DNA from 3 places in the Clostridium isatidis genome. Region 1 is predicted to be linked to each of the others. Evidence: a T-box and tRNA genes for the amino acid it is inferred to sense, from the RefSeq annotation. Region 1 holds a T-box; the other regions hold tRNA genes.
The links. The T-box of region 1 lies ahead of argS (arginine--tRNA ligase). A T-box ahead of a tRNA ligase gene usually reads a tRNA of that ligase, here a tRNA-Arg.

Region 1 (5,836 bases):
TTAAAATATTTGCTTGACCCAGCAATGCTCCCTAAAGCCAGTGAATGATCACCCCCAATAACTAATGGGAGATTAGAATTTGATAAAGATTCATATACTTTAGAAGCTAATAAAAAATTTGCTTTAATAACTTCATCTAAATACTTCATTTTCGCATTAGCTGTGTATTTATCCTTTGAAGAAACATTGTTTATATGAACTTCGCCCATATCACAGACTATATGACTTTGATTAAAGATATTTAGAAGGTTGTTCTCTCTTAATACTTTTGGTCCCTTTTCGACACCGGGTTTATCACACCCTAAAAATAATGGCATATCTATTATACTAATTTTCATTAAACAAACCTCCAAATAGAATAAATTTCTTGGATAACTTATTGGGCAATTTATATATTAATTCTTAATGGGGAAGTTGTAAATAGAAATTTATTAGAATTTATTGTGAAAAGAATTAAATTATTACTATAAAAATCAATAAAATGTTTACATTAAAAAACTACTAAAACAAACCATAATAAATAGTGTATGTTTTAGTAGTTAATTTTTGCATTATTATGAAACCATTTCACTTAATTTTATTAATGCTTCATCTTTTGTATCAAAGAAAAATTCGTTATTTTTAATTGCCTCTTGATCTATTTCAGGGAGATCGCTTAGAGGCTTATATTCAGTATATACTTTTTTTTCTTCTTCAATTACTTTTCCGTTTTCGTCAGTTTTAAATATGCTTATATAACCTTCTTCAGCTCCTAAATAATATTTATTAGGTTCTAGAGATGTGGAATTTACTTCTTCTGATCTTACGTAAATCAGCTTTGCCTCATTCCAGTCAGAAAGTTTATATCCTACTTTAGATAATTCTTCACTTAAAGAATCAAGGGTAAGGTTGCCTTCTAAATTCATTACATTTTTTAGCTTTGATAAACTTTCGGAAAAATCGATGTTATCTATAGTTTTTAAGGTAACAAAAATATTATCATCTAAATAATTTGATGTTTCATTATATACTGTTTTGTTATTATAATTATCATTTTCAACTCTATATTTTGGATTTGTAAGATAATCAGAAACAAAGTAGCTTAATAAAAAACAAATAATAAATAAAGAAATAATGAAAATTGCTAGAGAAATTTTCGTTTTTAATGTATTAAAGTTATTTGAATATTTATTATTCATAAAATCACCTCTTAGCTGAATTATTAACAAAATTTATAAAAAATAAACATAAAAATACAATAAAAGTATTGATTAACTAAGAAAAATTATATAATTAAGAATTGACATAAAATTGTAATGAAATTATCATCATTTTTTGATAAAATATTTATTATGTCGTGCAATATTAATATTATTCCTAAGATATAAATTAGGGGAGGAGTAAAAAATGAATAGTGAAAATTTGGAGAATGCTAGAAATAGAAGAGAAAAACATAAGAAAAAGATGAGCAAAAAGATGAAAATTGTAATAACAACTATTGTGGTAATTTTAGCAGCGTTATTAATAGGTGGAATATCAATCTATAATAATATTAGAAATAAGATATATGATGAATATGTTCCAGAGGAAAAGAAGGAAGAGAGTTATTCTGAAGTAGAAGGAATAACAAATGTATTGTTAATTGGAATTGATGGCAGAACTTTAGATGAACCATCTCGTTCAGATTCTATAATTATAGCAACTTTAGATAATAATAATAAAAAAATAAAACTAACTTCTATAATTAGAGATACATTAGTAAAAATACCTAATTATGATGAATATAAAATCAATACAGCCTTTTACTTAGGAAGTATAGAAGAAGATGAAAATGGAAAGCCAAAGGGCGCAGAAGGTGGAGCTGCTCTTTTAATGAAAACTATAGAAGAAAATTTTAATTTGCATTTAGATAAATATGTTATAGTTAATTTCTGGGGATTTGAAGATATAATTGATCAACTAGGTGGAATAGATGTCGAAGTAAAGGATTATGAATTAGATGAGGTAAATAAATATATTGGAGAAACAACTGGATTAAATTCACCATTATTATCAGAGCCTGGATATCAACATTTAAATGGACAACAAGCTTTATCCTATGCAAGAATTAGGTATGTAGGAAATGGCGGCTTTGAAAGAGCAGAAAGACAAAATAGAGTTTTATCAGAGGTTGCTAATAAGTTTAGGGAAATAAGTCCATTAAAATATGTTAGTTTGGCAAACACAATGGCAAATTATGTTAAGACCAACATTGATATACCGCTTGCTTTAAATTTAGCATATACAATATATAAATTACCATCATTAAATATTGAACAGCTTCAAATACCACAAACAGAATTAATAGCTGGAGATCGTCCTTATAAAGATAAAGGATGGAGTTTATTAATTGATTTTGAACAAAATTCTAAGGTGCTTTATGATTTTATATTTAATGATAAATTACCAAATGTAGAGGATTTTGACTTATTAGCAGTACAAAGTCTTGCTGCTAAATATGATGCTGAAGAAGCATCTTATAATGCTATATATAATATAAACCCAGAAGATTATAATGATAGAGAGAAAGAGGTTATAACAGATCCTAACAAAAATTCAGAGGAAAAGAAAGAAGAAGTTCCTGCAAAGGAAAATGAAGAAAAGCCATCTGATGGAAATAATCAAGCTGATAATAATAATGGTTCTAATAATCCAGTAGACAATAATGGAGATCAAGATCAAAATAACACTCCTAATAACCCTAATAGTCCTTCTGGAGAGCAAAAAATAGAAAATCCTAATAATACCGAAAATACCAATACTAATACAATAGACAATAAGCAGAATTGATATTAAAAAGCATTAGTATAAAGTTCACAGCTAGGCTTAACTTTAGATTATTAAAGAGTTTTAGCTGTGGACTTTTATATTTAATTTTATAAATGACTGTTAATAGTTATTTAACATATAATAGTATTTAATTTTCATAATTATGGTATAATACAAGTGTAAGGAGGTAATTATGAACAATTATTTATTACAAAAAGTTTTAGTAATTCCAGGAATTTTAATAGCCTTTACAGCTCAGGGCTATGCAAAGGCAAAGATGGCAGATAAATTAGGGGATAAAACTCCGAGATTTCAAGGAAGGTTAAGCTTAAACCCATTAGATCATATAGACATTATTGGATTTATTATGATATTAGTAGCTGGCTTCGGATGGACAAAACCTGTGGAAACTAATCCTAATGCCTATAAAAATGGGTATAAAGATGCTGTTAAAGTTACCTATGCATCGTTATTTTCTACTTTAATAGTTGCTTTTATATTTTCATTAATATTTACTTTATGGTTAAAGTTGGGAATATATTTAAATGTATCAAGTTTTATGATTATAACTTATGCTCTTAAGTTTATAGTAGAAATAAATATAAATTTATTTATATTTAATTTATTACCATTACCAGGACTTGCAGGTTTTGATTTATTTAGATACTTAAGTCCCAGAAATTTTTATAAATATTCGGGAATGATATATGATTACCAGCTTTATATTTTGATAACATTTGTAGTTTTAGGTAAATATGTTTTAGCGATACCATCAGGGTTAATAGAAGGCTTATTCTTAAAAATAGCTGGACTATTGTTTGGAATGATTTAAAGCTTAGATTTAAATAAATTTCTTGCAATAATTTTGCTGCTTTTGTATAATTAGCTTGATAAAATAGAATATTAATATTATCGTTGAGAAGAAGAGTAGTGTATTAGATTCTTTAAGCGAGTAGGGGATGGTGGAAGCCTTATAAGATATAATATATGAAGAGAGCCTTTGAGATAACTATTTATAGTCGTTTAGCTGCGTTAAAGCATAGAGTGGCATTTTATGCAATTAGAGTGGTACCGCGGAAATATTATCCGTCTCTTATTATTAAGAGGGGGATTTTTTATTTATAAGTATATATTTTGAAGGAGGAAAAAATGGATTACAAAAAGATAATAGCAGAACTATTAAATAAAGAAATAGATCTTGATCTAGAAACAATAGAAAAATTAATTGAAATACCGCCTAAGCCGGAATTAGGGGATTATGCTTTTCCATGTTTTCAATTAGCAAAAACCTTTAGAAAAGCTCCTAATATGATTGCTGAAGAATTGATAGTAAAATTAAATAAGGATGGATTTGAAAAAATAATAAATGTGGGACCTTATGTGAATTTCTTTGTAGATAAGAGCGTATTTACAAAAAATGCAATCAAAAAGATATTAAAAGAGGGAGATGAATATGGTTCATCTAATATAGGAGAAGGAAAAACAATTTGTGTTGAATATTCTTCACCTAATATTGCAAAACCATTTCATGTAGGTCATCTTTTTACAACAGCAATTGGAAATTCTTTATATAAGTTATTTAAAAAAGAAGGATATGAAGTTCAAGGCTTAAATCACCTAGGAGACTGGGGAACTCAATTTGGTAAATTAATTTCTGCCTATAAGAGATGGGGGAATGAAGAAGCCTTAGAAGAAAATGCTATAAATGAGCTCTTAAGAATATATGTTAAATTCCATGAAGAAGCAGAAAAGAATGAAGCTTTAGAAGATGAAGCTAGAGCATATTTTAAAGCTTTAGAAGATAGAGATGAAGAAGCAACAGCATTATGGAAAAGATTTAGAGACTTAAGTTTAAAAGAGTTCGAAAGAATATATGATATATTTAATGTAAAATTTGATTCCTATGCTGGAGAAGCTTTTTATAATGATAAAATGGATGAAGTCGTTAGGGAATTAAAGGATAAAGGACTTTTAGTTGAAAGTAATGGAGCTCAAGTTGTTATGTTAGATGAATATAACATGCCTCCATGTATTGTATTAAAGGCTGATGGTGCATCTATATATGCAACAAGAGATTTAGCTGCTGCAATTTATAGAAAGAAAACTTACAATTTCTATAAATCTATATATGTAGTTGGGTTACCTCAATCCTTACATTTCAAGCAAGTATTTAAAGTATTAGAACTTGCTGGGCATGAATGGGCAAAGGATTGTATCCATGTAGGTTTTGGAACAGTTAAATCAGCAACTGGTAAAATGTCAACAAGAAAAGGAGAAATGATTCTTCTTGATGAATTAATAAATGAAGCTATAGAAAAATCTTTAGAAGTAATAAATGAAAAAAATCCTAAATTAGAAAACAAAGAAGAAGTAGCTAAAAAGATAGGAATTGGGTCAATATTATTTACTTATCTTAAAAATTCTAGAGAAAAAGATATTATATTTGATTGGAAGGAAATTCTTTCATTTGATGGAGAAACTGGTCCATATGTTCAATATTCTTATGCAAGAGCAAATAGTATATTAGATAGAGCTGGGGAAATTAAAGGAGAAGCAGATTATTCAAAGCTTACTTCAAAGGAAGAATTTGAACTTGTTAAGACTTTAGAAAGTTTTGAAAATCAGATACATTTAGCAACAGAAAAGCTTGAACCTTCTGTTATTACAAGATATGCAATTCAAGTAGCGAAAGACTTTAATAAATTCTATAATTCTCACTCAGTATTAAACTTAGAAGATGAAGAATTAAAGATTGCTAGAATAAACTTAGTTAAATCTACATGCCAAGTTATAAAAAATGCATTAGCTTTACTAGGAATTGAAGTTGTAGAAAAGATGTAATAAAAAGATGCTGTAATTTTTACAGCATCTTTTTATAATTTTAACGTTTAGTAATTGATATATTTGATGAACAGCCTGAACAATTAGCTGAACTTTTATCACTACAGCTGCAGCCACCTTTTGAGGCTTTTTTAAAGTTTTTATAAAGAACTGAAATAGCAAATGCAACAATAAGTAAAGTTATTAATATTTCCATAAAAAACACCCT
Region 2 (5,836 bases), 870 kb from region 1:
TAACTGGTATATCTACAGGAAATGATAAATTATATCTATCTAAGGAATGTAAATCTCAATATACAGTGCCTTTTTATAAAAATCCTGGTAAAGATAAGTTTTATACAGAGAAAAAGCTTTTTATAGATAAGAATTTTCTTAAAATATCTAAGAAGGTAGCTAACTTTATAGTTAGAAATAAGGAGTATTTATTTAAGGAAGGGGTTATATGCTCCTCTATGGGAGTTGAGTTTTCTGCCTGTAAGCTGCCTAGAGATAGTGTTTTTGGTGTTAATTGTTGTATTTTATGTGATGGAGAAGAGGAGTTCTTCTTATTATCCTATTTAAATTCAACCTTAGTGACTTATTTAGTTAGGGGAGTATTAAATAGAACTAATATGATAACGTCTGGTTATATAGCAAGAGTACCATTAATTAATTTTGAAAAAGAAGAAAAGGAAAGGCTTATTGCATTAGGAAGATTAGCTTATGAAAAATCAAAGAAAAAAGAGGATATTAAAGAAATACTTAAAGAAATAAATAATTTAATTAATAAAGCCTGCAAACTAACTAATGAGACTATTGATTTTATAGAAGAATTTAAAGAAAATTTAGTTAGAAGGGCTTAAATAAGAGCAAATAAAAAACAGTCTTTAATGGACTGTTTTTTTGTTTTAGTCCTCATACATGTAAAATTCTTCTTTTGTAGCACCGCAAACCGGACATACCCAATCATCTGGAAGATCTTCAAAAGGAGTATCTTCATATACGTCATTATCTGGATCACCTAATTCAGGATCATAAACATAAGTACAAGAAAGACATATATATTTTTGCGGAATCATTAAGAACCTCCTAAAAATCTTTTATATGTTACAATGTATTGAGTATGTAATAAAAATATGATATGAAACAAGAAAATTGTAAAAAGTTTTTGAACTATTTAAACAAAAATAAAAAGCCATTTTAGTTAACTATCTAAAACAGCTTTTCCTTAGTTAGCTATCTTTTTTTCTTCTTATTAGCTACTTCAATATTAACTTTTCTTCTGTTAAATTTAACTCCCATACATTTATTTAGGACCTTATCTTTATTATCTGGACTAACATTTACAAAGGAGAAGTTTTCTAATATATCAATATCTCCAATATGTGATGTTTTAATTCTAGCATTATCTTTAATAAAGTTAATTATAGTTTTAGGAGTAATTCCATCTCTTCTACCTATAGAGAAGAATAAACGCACATATTCAGAATCAGCTTTTGGAGCCTTTAATTCATTAGAACTATAAAATTCAAACAAATCATCTTTAAAACTGCTCTTCATTAAGGCAGCAATTACATCAACAGCATCGTATTTTTCTGCTAATTTTTTTGCTATTGGTATAAATCTTTCGTTATCTGAAGCTTCAATATTATCAGCAACTTCCTTTAATAGATTATTAGATTTATTCTTAAATATTTCATCTACAGTTGGAACTTTCTTTCTATTGATTTCACTCTTAGTAACGCTTATTATTTGCTTTAACATAGGATATTCTTTAGGTGATACTAGAGAATAGGCAATTCCTTCTCTATTAGCTCTACCTGTTCTACCAATTCTATGTACATAGCTTTCTACATCTTGAGGCAAGTCATAGTTAATAACATGAGTTACTCCTTCAACATCTATACCTCTTGCAGCAACATCAGTTGCAACTAAAAAGTTTAAAGAACCTTCTTTAAATTTCTTTAAAGTTCTTAATCTTTGAGCTTGAGACATATCTCCATGCATACCTTCAACTACATAGCCTCTTGCCTGCATACATTCAACTAATTCATCAACGCCTTTTTTTGTCTTACAGAATATCATTGATGATTTTGGCTGATCAAAATCTAAGATTCTGCATAAAGCCTCAAATCTTGATTTATGAGCTACCTCAAAATAACTTTGGCTTATTTTAGAAACCGTCATTGAAGTCTTCTTAATAGCGACATGTTTAACATCTTTCTTTAAATAACGTTTTGCAAGCTTTTTAATTGGATCAGGCATTGTTGCTGAAAATAGTAAAGTTTGCCTCTCTGATGGCACCTGCTTAATTATTTCTTCTAGATCATCTATGAAGCCCATATTTAACATTTCATCAGCTTCATCTAAAACTAAATATTTAATATTATCTAAAGATAAAGTTTTCCTTCTTATATGATCTAATAACCTTCCTGGAGTACCAACAACTATATTTACATTTCCTTTTAATGCTTTTATTTGATACGATATTGAATCTCCGCCGTAAATAGCTAATATATTTAAGTTATCATATTTTGATAATCTTCTAAGCTCATCATGAACCTGAATAGCTAATTCCCTTGTTGGAGATAGTATTATAGCACTAAGTCCATCTTTCTTAGAAATTCCGTTAATTATAGTACAGCCAAAGGCAGCTGTTTTACCAGTACCTGTTTGAGCTTGACCTATAATGTCATATCCTTCTAAAGCAATGGGAATAGCTTCTGCTTGTATTTGAGATGGTTTTTCAAAACCCATTTCTGTTATAGATTTTAAAAGGGTATCCTTAAGCCCTAAATCACTAAATTTAATTTCATTCATTCAAAATCCTCTTTCTATTAATAAAAAATTATGATTAATATATTATCATTAATCAACTTACTTAGTATACACTAAAATTAGGATTTATGCTCGAATTATTTCCTAGGAAAAGAATTTATTTTTTATAAAACGGAATAAAATGTATATTTAAATGATTACAATTGTTAATTAATATAAATCCTTAGTTTTAAAGGAAAAATTAATGTTATAATAAAGCAATTAAACCAGTAAAAAGTTTAAAATAAAAAGATTTTTACAAAATATAATTTATATCTATAATAGATAGTTTTATATATTTTGTAAAAATCTATTCTTTTTATGTTAATTTACTAGCTATAATTTCTTTAACTTTTTTAGGAAGTTCTTCCTGATCTTCTTTTGATAAATCTGAGATTTCTATAGCTTTATGAATATAAAGATCAACTATAGAAGGTTTTATAATCCATTTTTTCTTATTAGCTTCCATTATCTTATAAGATCCGCTAATGGTGACAGGAACTATTGGAACTTTAGACTTTGTAGCAAGTTTAAAGCTGCCAGCCTTAAATTCTCCCATATTATCACTTTTACTTCTAGTTCCTTCAGGGAAAATAACTAAAGAATGACCATCTTTTAAAATCTTTATACCCTTAACTATAGCTTCACTTGATTTTCTTAAGCTGCTTCTATCCATAAAAACACAATTCATATGTTTCATCCAAGTTACTATTCCAGGGATTTTTTCGGTTTCAACTTTAGCAATAAATCCTTTTAATGTAGGTATTTTTGAAATATAAATTGGAATATCAAAGTTTCCTTGATGGTTTCCAATAAATAAAACAGTTCTATCTTTGGGAAGATTCTCTAGACCATAGACATTAACTTTAACTCCAGCTACTTTTAAAAGGCAATTAGCCCAAAGCTTGGTTACTTTATTTACAAGCTTATCTTTCTTTTCAAGTAACCCTTTCTTATCTAAGTTTTTTGCTTTTACTGCCCAAGGCATACTAATTAATAAGCTTATAAAAAAGAATAAATACCAAATAATAGATCTAATCATATAATTCCACCCTCTCAAGCATAATTTCCATAAATTAAGTATATATCAAAGTTAGTATCTATAAAAGCTGATATATATAAAAATATGATTTTATAAAACATTGACATATTTTTAATGTTATAATAATATAAAATTATAAAATTTAATAAATATGTCTCCATAGTTCAATGGATAGAACGGTCCCCTCCTAAGGGACAGATACAGGTTCGATTCCTGTTGGGGATACCAGGAAAGTCTGCAAATTTTAATAAGAAATTTGTGGGCTTTTATCTTTTATTTTTTATATAAAAGGAATTAAATATAAATTATGGTATAATATTTATATAAGAATATATTTATTTTAGGAGTGAGGAATAGTTTGGACAGTTACACGTGGCAGATAATTTTACTAATAGTATTATTAATTTTATCGGGCTTTTTCTCCATGTCAGAAACAGCTTTAATGGCCTTAAGTAAAATTAGAATAAGGCATATGGTAGATGAAGAGGTAAAAGGAGCAAAACTAATAGAAAAGTTACTAGAGGATCCTGGTAAGATATTAAGTGCCATCTTAATCGGTAATAATATAGTTAATATTGCAGCATCCTCAATAGCAACTTCAATTGCAATTTCTTCTTTTGGTGAAGGTTCAATAGGATTTGTAACTGCAATTATGACAGTTTTGGTACTAATATTTGGGGAAATAACTCCAAAATCTTTAGCAAAACTAAATTCAGAAAAAGTTTCTTTGGCAGTAATAAAACCTATCAGTATTCTAGTAATAATATTTAATCCGTTAGTAACAATTTTTACAAAGGTTTCTGGCTTATTAATAAAAATATTAGGAGGAGAAGCTAACAATAGGGAACAATTTATAACAGAAGAAGAAATAAAAACTATGGTTGGAGTAAGCGAAGAGCAGGGCGTTCTTGAAGACGTTGAAAAAGAAATGATCTTTAATGTTATAGAATTTGCAGACTCTCAAGTCAGAGATGTTATGGTTCAAAGAGTTGATATTGTAGCATTGCCTTCTGATGCTAATTATGAAGAAGTTATGGAAGTCATTAAAAGAGAGCAGTTTTCAAGAATACCTATATATAAAGATAAGATAGATGATATCATAGGAATATTGGGGATAAAGGATCTTATTTTAGTTGATAATCCTAATGAAAATTTTAATGTCTTAGATTATATAAGAGAACCATATTACACCTTTGAATATAAGAAGATATCTGAACTATTAAATGAAATGAAGAAAACAAGAAATCATATGGCAGTAGTTTTAGATGAATATGGTGGTACTGTTGGTATAGTAACTATAGAGGACTTAATTGAAGAAATTGTTGGTGAAATAGAAGATGAATATGATAAAGAAGATGATGATGAAATAATAGTAGTAAAAGAAGATGAATATATAGTTGATGGAAGTGCCAAACTAGATGATATATCAGAGCTTATAGGAGTTAATATGGAATCAGAGGAATTTGATTCTATAGGTGGCTTAGTAATGGGGCAATTAGGAAGAATCCCTAAGGAAAAGGAAGAAGTCAAATATAATAATATTAAATTTATTGTAGAGAAAGTGGATAGAAATAGAGTCAAGAAAGTGAGAATTTTTACTTAAATAATTCAAAGTTGACAATGTATAATTAACTTAAAAGCAGGGTTGTTTCATAACATAAGTTGTGTTACAGCTCTTTTTTATGGAAAGGAAATTTTTATGGATTATATTGATATAGCCTTAGAAGAGGCTCAAATTGCATATAATAAGGGAGAAGTACCTGTTGGAGCTGTTATTGTTAAGGATGGAGAAATTTTATCTAGAGCTCATAATTTAAAGGAAACTCTAAACAAGCCAACTGCTCATGCAGAGATTTTAGCCATAGAAGAAGCCTGTAAAAAATTAGGTAATTGGAGGCTTCAGGGAGCAGAAATGTATGTTACTTTAGAGCCATGTCCAATGTGTGCAGCTGCTATTGCTCAAAGCAGAATATCTAAGCTTTATATAGGAACCTTTAATAGAGATATGGGAGCCTGTGGCTCTATAATCAATTTGATAGATTACAATATTTTTAACTGGTATGTTAAAGTAAATTGGTTATATAGTGAAAGTTGTAGTAAGCTGCTTACAGATTTTTTCTATAATACTAGAAATAGAGCTGATAATAAACTATAATAATAACATGTATTTTATAATAAATAAGGCAAGGTGATAAATATGAATAGAGTAGCTTTTGAGATATTTGGCATAGA
Region 3 (5,836 bases), 990 kb from region 1:
ATAATGGTATTTTTATCATTATATATACCATTTATAACGTTGCAAGCTACATCTGAATAATGAGCACCACCACGTCTAGATAATTCTTCTGGCTTATCCTTTAATTCTGGATTCTTATAAAGTTCAAATAGTCTTTTTTCTACTTCCTTAACAACTTCTGCTCTTGTTTTTCCATTTTTAAATTCTTCAAGTTCATGATTTAACATTTCTTGTTTTTTATAATAATATCTATGATAAGGGCAAGGAAGTACTCCAAAAGCCTTTATAGTTGCTGGGTCCCAATCAAGTGCTGCAATATTTGCCATTGTTTGTGACTTTGAATTATTGTTTGTTAATATATCTATAAGCTGAGATGTAACATCTCTTCCATCTAAATATACTCTTTCAGCATAGACCATATGATTTAATCCAGCAAAGTCAACAGTTATTCTTTCTTTATCTACTCCAAGAGCATCTGCAAAGCCAAATTCCATTCCTATTGGAACATTGCATACTCCTACTACCTTTTTATGAACACCATATCTTAATAAAGCTTCAGTAACTATCCCTGCTGGATTAGTAAAGTTTATTAACCAAGCATCAGGACATAATTCACTCATATCCTTTGCAATGTCTAAAATTACTGGAACAGTTCTTAATGCCTTAAATAATCCTCCAGCACCATTTGTTTCTTGGCCTAAAAAACCATAACTTAAAGGGATTCTTTCATCCTTAACTCTTGCATCTAATAAGCCTACTCTTAATTGTGTAGTAACAAAATCAGCATCCTTTAAAGCTTCTCTTCTATCTAAAGTTAGGTGAATATTCATAGGTACTCCGGCTTTTTCTACCATTCTTTTTGCTAAGGCACCTACTATTTCTAATTTTTCTTTTCCTTCTTCAATATCAACTAACCAATAATCACTTACAGGCATTTCATCATATCTTTTTATTAATCCTTCAACAAGTTCTGGAGTATAGCTGGAACCTCCACCTATTGTAACTATTTTTAATGGTTTTTTACTCATATTATTCCCCCCACATTAATTAGTATTTATAATTTAATTATATAAGAGGGAATTAGTAAACATTTTCATTTTTTGAAAATAATCAGCTTTTATTATTTTTATATATTGCTTTTTTTATTTCCTTTTTAAACTCTTCTTCATTTCCATCAAATATTATTAAGCTTATATTCATTTCCTTAACTCTTTCCTTTATTGTATTTTTAATAGGTTCTTTAGTTGCAACTAATATTTTATTTGCATCTTCTCCACCTATCTTAAGGGCATATACATTTAATTCATTTAAGGCATCTTCATCATACTTTTCGCTATCTTTACAAGATATGCAGCTTACTACAGAATCTTTTACTGCTACCACATCTACTTCGTTTTTAATAATTGAATTAGAATAATCCCAAAGAAATACTAGGCCGCTTTTAACCTCATCTATACCTTCAATTTCACTTATTATTAATCTTGTGGCAAATTCAAGCCAAGTACCTGTTTTGAATATAAAAGGCTTTAAATAATCATTTTTAAATTTAACTTCTATTTCACTATCACTAATATTTTTAAAAGCTATTTCTTGCATCTCCCTTAATTTTAATAGAATTTTATCTAAAAGTTTCCTTTCATCATTATCTAACAATTTTGTTTTTATAATAATTCTTTTATTGTCTTCTTCACTATGACTAAACACCTTTATATCATAAAGTCTTTGCTTATACTTGTGCCATATGTCTAAATTTTTATATATATTTTTAGTTATATATTCTAAGTTTTTATTATTAAGGAATTCACTAGAATCATATACTATTTCCTTGCCTGATGCCTTTAAAATGCTGCTTAATTCTAAGTCTTCATATTCTTCCCTTATAATTTTTATATCTTCATCTATGACATATAGAATTTTATCTTTTATATTAATAAAAATTGACTTCACTTTATAATTTTTGCATGTATTTAATAAAATTATTGAGTTTATTCTACTTCCACCAGTTAAATTAACTAAAAGCTTTTTATTTTTATTAATTCTTATTATTTCTTCTAATCTCTCCACTTCTCCCTTTTTAATCTTAATAGCATTAAATTTTATTAGGGGAAGGTTATCTTTATAATAATTTTTCATTGCTTCTAATATATTTTTATTTTTTTCCTCATATAAAAATATTACTTCCCTAGGCTTAAACTTTTTTGAAACTAAAATACTTCCTTCATTATGTTCCTCTAGTAAATTTATTAAAATATCTACTTCCATAAATATAATTCCTTTTCTATTTATTATATACTTTTAATTTACCCAATAAATAGAAACTTATCCCTAAAAGGAAATCTTATCCTTCATTTAGTACACTTTTCACTAAGGATTTTACCTTCTCCATAGAAACAACATCATATTTATTTTCATTTGGTACACTTGCATAGGAATAGCTTACATTGGCTGCCGAAGCAGTTGGATCATTTATCCAAGCCTTACAAGAAGAATGTATTTGATAAATTCCAGTTTTCTTCATTAATTCGACTGCATTTTTTTCATTAATTCCACTGCCTGCTAGAATTTCTATTCTATCCCCATATCTTTTTTGTAAGTGAGCAATCATATCCCTGCCATCCCAGGCCTTTTCCTTTAAACCACTTGTTAAGAGCCTATCAACCCCAATTTCAATTAATTCCTCTATACCTTTTTCTGGATCTTTTACACAATCAAAGGCCCTATGAAATACTGCCTCTCCATTATACTTATGAATTAAATCAACCATTTTTTTAGTTAGGTTCTTATTAACTGTTGCATCTTCATTTAAGAAGCCAAAGGCTAACCCATCTGCCCCATTTTCCATAAGTATTTCTGCATCATAGAACATAACTTCAATATCTTTTTGATTGTATGTAAATCCACCAGCCCTAGGACGAACCATACAAATAACCTTAAGGTCAGTATTTTCTTTTGTAAGTTTTAAAGAGCCTAAGGATGGTGTTAATCCTCCTAAATACAAAGCTGAGTTTAATTCAATTCTTTTTGCACCACCTTTATAACTTTCAAGTGCATCATAATAACTACCACAGCATATCTCAATTATTTTACCCATAATAAACTCCTCTTCAATACTAATAATCTGATTATATATTTTTATAATTACATAGCTCTTTCTTAATTTCAACAATTCTAATTGAATTAATTTTTAATCTTAAAAAACAAAAAACCCTGTAAACTCAATGTTTACAAGGTTGTGGTACGGTGGAGAGGATTCGAACCCCCGACCAACTGGTTCGTAGCCAGCTACTCTATCCAACTGAGCTACCACCGCAGAATTTAACACTAGTTATTTTATCATAACTTAGTATCTAAATCAACAAACATTTTCTTTTTAATAAATATCAGAAAACTCTACTTCTAATCTTTCTATTCTGCTATCTTGATTAATTTGATGTGTTTCCTTTTCTTCTTCTATTAATATTGGAAACGTTACTATAAATTCGCATCCTTTATTTTCTTCACTGATTAATTCAATTTTACCATTATGAGATTTAACCAAGTATTTTACAAGATCTAACCCCATTCCACTGCCAGAGTTTTCTCTTTTTATATCATTTATTCTATAATACCTGCCAAATATTTTTTCTTGATCTTTCTTAGGAATTCCTGGCCCTTCATCCTTTATTGATATTTTTATAAAACCATCTTTAATAACTAATGTTACATATATGTTAGTATCTTCATAAGTAAACTTTATTGCATTAGAAATCAAGTTCATTATTATTCTATCTATAACACTAGGATCTGCAGACATAATGCACTCTTCTTCATTTGTATCAAATATTAATTGTATATTTTTTTGCTTCGCATATTTATCTATACACCCTACTGTTCCTTCAATCATAGAAACTATATCTATATTTTTTTTATTTAAAGTATAATAATTATTCTTAAGTTTATTTGTATCTATTAAGTTATTTATTAACCTTAACATTTTTAAGCTATTTTTCTTTATTGTATATATATATTCTCTTGCTTTTTTATCATTTATGCTTACGCTGCCAGAATTCATAACCTGAATAACACTTAAAATCACACTTAAATGACTTCTAAGATCGTGTGAAATATTAAGTAAAAAATTTTCTTGTAATGATTCTTTTTCTTCTAATTCTGTTATGATTTTTACTACTTCTTCTTTTGTATTATTTAATTCCTTAGTTAAGAAATAATTATTTATATTAAGATTATTATTCATAGCGCTTTCCATTAATAATTTGTCATCAATCATAACAAGTTTCCCCTCTATACCTGTAAAATAATCATTTACAATAGTTTAACATATTAAAAAATTATTAACAATATTTACAAGATATTTTTCCATTTTTTTCTTGCGACTTATATATAAATATCCCTTTTTATATTATTAATTGCTAAGAATAAATATGCCCCTCCAATAAACATTCCTATAGACCCTGATATACTTACTATTGTAATTATTATTGGTAAAGTCATAGAGCATATAGATAATTTTAATATACTATCATAAGTTAATTTTATTCTTTGTGCTCTAATTATTATAAATGCTAAAAAAGAAAGAAGTATCGCATCAATTATTGCACCAATAAATATTGCAATTATATAAATAAATATGCCAATATAAATAATTATATTCATAAATTTAACAACTTCTATTAATTCTTTATTGTTTAAGGCTACTAATCCATTATCTGTATAATTTATCTTCATTTTTTCCCCATTAAAATCCGCTGCAATTCCATCCTTAAGTATGGCAACTGAATAATCTTTATGTATTAATATATTTCTTAAAGATTCTATATCTTTTAATTCTTTATTTGCGTCAATGTAAAAAATATATTGCCCCATATCTATTTTTGTTGGAGAACTTTTATAATTAAGTATTCCCTCTTTTATTTCAAAAGAATACTCTTCATTTTCTAATGAATTAACTAGCACTCTTTGTTCCTTACTAAAAATCATAGCTTGACTAATACTATTGGGAACTCCAACTATTATACTTAAAATAAATAAATATAATACTATTCTGCCTATACCTAATTTAAGTAATTTCTTGTAATTTGATGGGCTAAAAAGGCTTATCTTAAACATATCTATAAATCTAATTTTTTCTTTCATATTATCCTCCAATTAATAATTCAACCATTATTAATTGATTCTAACATATATATTTTTCTTTATAAACCTATCACATTTTAAATTTCCTTTAATTTTAAGATTAAACTTCTTATCTTTGGTTAATAATTATACCATAGATCATATGGAGGTTTTAAAATGTTTAAACATAAAAAACACAAAGGAAACTTTTCCTTTTTTAAGTTTCTTTCTATTACTTTTTCATTATTCTTGGCACTTTTTATAAGTAATTTATTCTTAAATGTTAAATATAATAAAACTCTTGAGGAATTCTATGTTTTCTTTAATAATTCTAAATTTGAAGAAGCTAAAGAAACCTTAGATAATAATATGATTACTTCATTAAAATCAAATAAATTACAAGATGATTTAAGTAATTATTTTACTAAAATTATTGCAAAAATATGCAATGCTTTAAAAAATGAAGAAATCACTAAAAATCAAGCCACCATTATTTTAAGTGAAATAAAAAAATATAATATTTTAAATTCTTCCTTAGATAAATTAATAGCAGCATTAAACCCAGAAATGATTGAAACAAACTCAAATATTAACTCTGAGGTAAAGCTTGAAACAACAGAAAAGTATTTAGAACTTGGAATTAACTGCTATAATTCAGAAGATTATTCTAAAGCTTTTGAATACTTCAATTTAGTCTTTAATTCTTCTAACTCTGAAGATGAAAAATCGATTGCTAAAGATTATA

Region 2: it encodes a tRNA-Arg, which carries the amino acid that the T-box ahead of argS (arginine--tRNA ligase) is inferred to sense. The anticodon was not compared.
Region 3: it encodes a tRNA-Arg, which carries the amino acid that the T-box ahead of argS (arginine--tRNA ligase) is inferred to sense. The anticodon was not compared.

Annotation. Positions count from the first base shown of each region.
Region 1 covers NZ_CP016786.1:1,920,472-1,926,307, reverse strand. Annotated here, with positions in the region: gene rocF (arginase) at 1-338, opposite strand, end outside; gene BEN51_RS09140 (hypothetical protein) at 555-1,178, opposite strand; gene BEN51_RS09135 (LCP family protein) at 1,387-2,808, shown strand; gene BEN51_RS09130 (site-2 protease family protein) at 2,981-3,619, shown strand; T-box leader at 3,694-3,884, shown strand; gene argS (arginine--tRNA ligase) at 3,937-5,628, shown strand; gene BEN51_RS09120 (FeoB-associated Cys-rich membrane protein) at 5,669-5,824, opposite strand.
Region 2 covers NZ_CP016786.1:2,789,821-2,795,656, reverse strand. Annotated here, with positions in the region: gene BEN51_RS13250 (HsdM family class I SAM-dependent methyltransferase) at 1-608, shown strand, start outside; gene BEN51_RS13245 (rubredoxin) at 654-824, opposite strand; gene BEN51_RS13240 (DEAD/DEAH box helicase) at 982-2,565, opposite strand; gene BEN51_RS13235 (lysophospholipid acyltransferase family protein) at 2,882-3,604, opposite strand; tRNA gene BEN51_RS13230 (tRNA-Arg) at 3,758-3,832, shown strand; gene BEN51_RS13225 (HlyC/CorC family transporter) at 3,963-5,207, shown strand; gene BEN51_RS13220 (nucleoside deaminase) at 5,304-5,759, shown strand; gene lgt (prolipoprotein diacylglyceryl transferase) at 5,802-5,836, shown strand, end outside.
Region 3 covers NZ_CP016786.1:38,027-43,862, reverse strand. Annotated here, with positions in the region: gene BEN51_RS00190 (6-phospho-beta-glucosidase) at 1-1,007, opposite strand, end outside; gene BEN51_RS00185 (Card1-like endonuclease domain-containing protein) at 1,090-2,241, opposite strand; gene BEN51_RS00180 (copper homeostasis protein CutC) at 2,318-3,070, opposite strand; tRNA gene BEN51_RS00175 (tRNA-Arg) at 3,213-3,289, opposite strand; gene BEN51_RS00170 (sensor histidine kinase) at 3,350-4,246, opposite strand; gene BEN51_RS00165 (DUF1189 family protein) at 4,354-5,112, opposite strand; gene BEN51_RS00160 (L,D-transpeptidase) at 5,269-5,836, shown strand, end outside.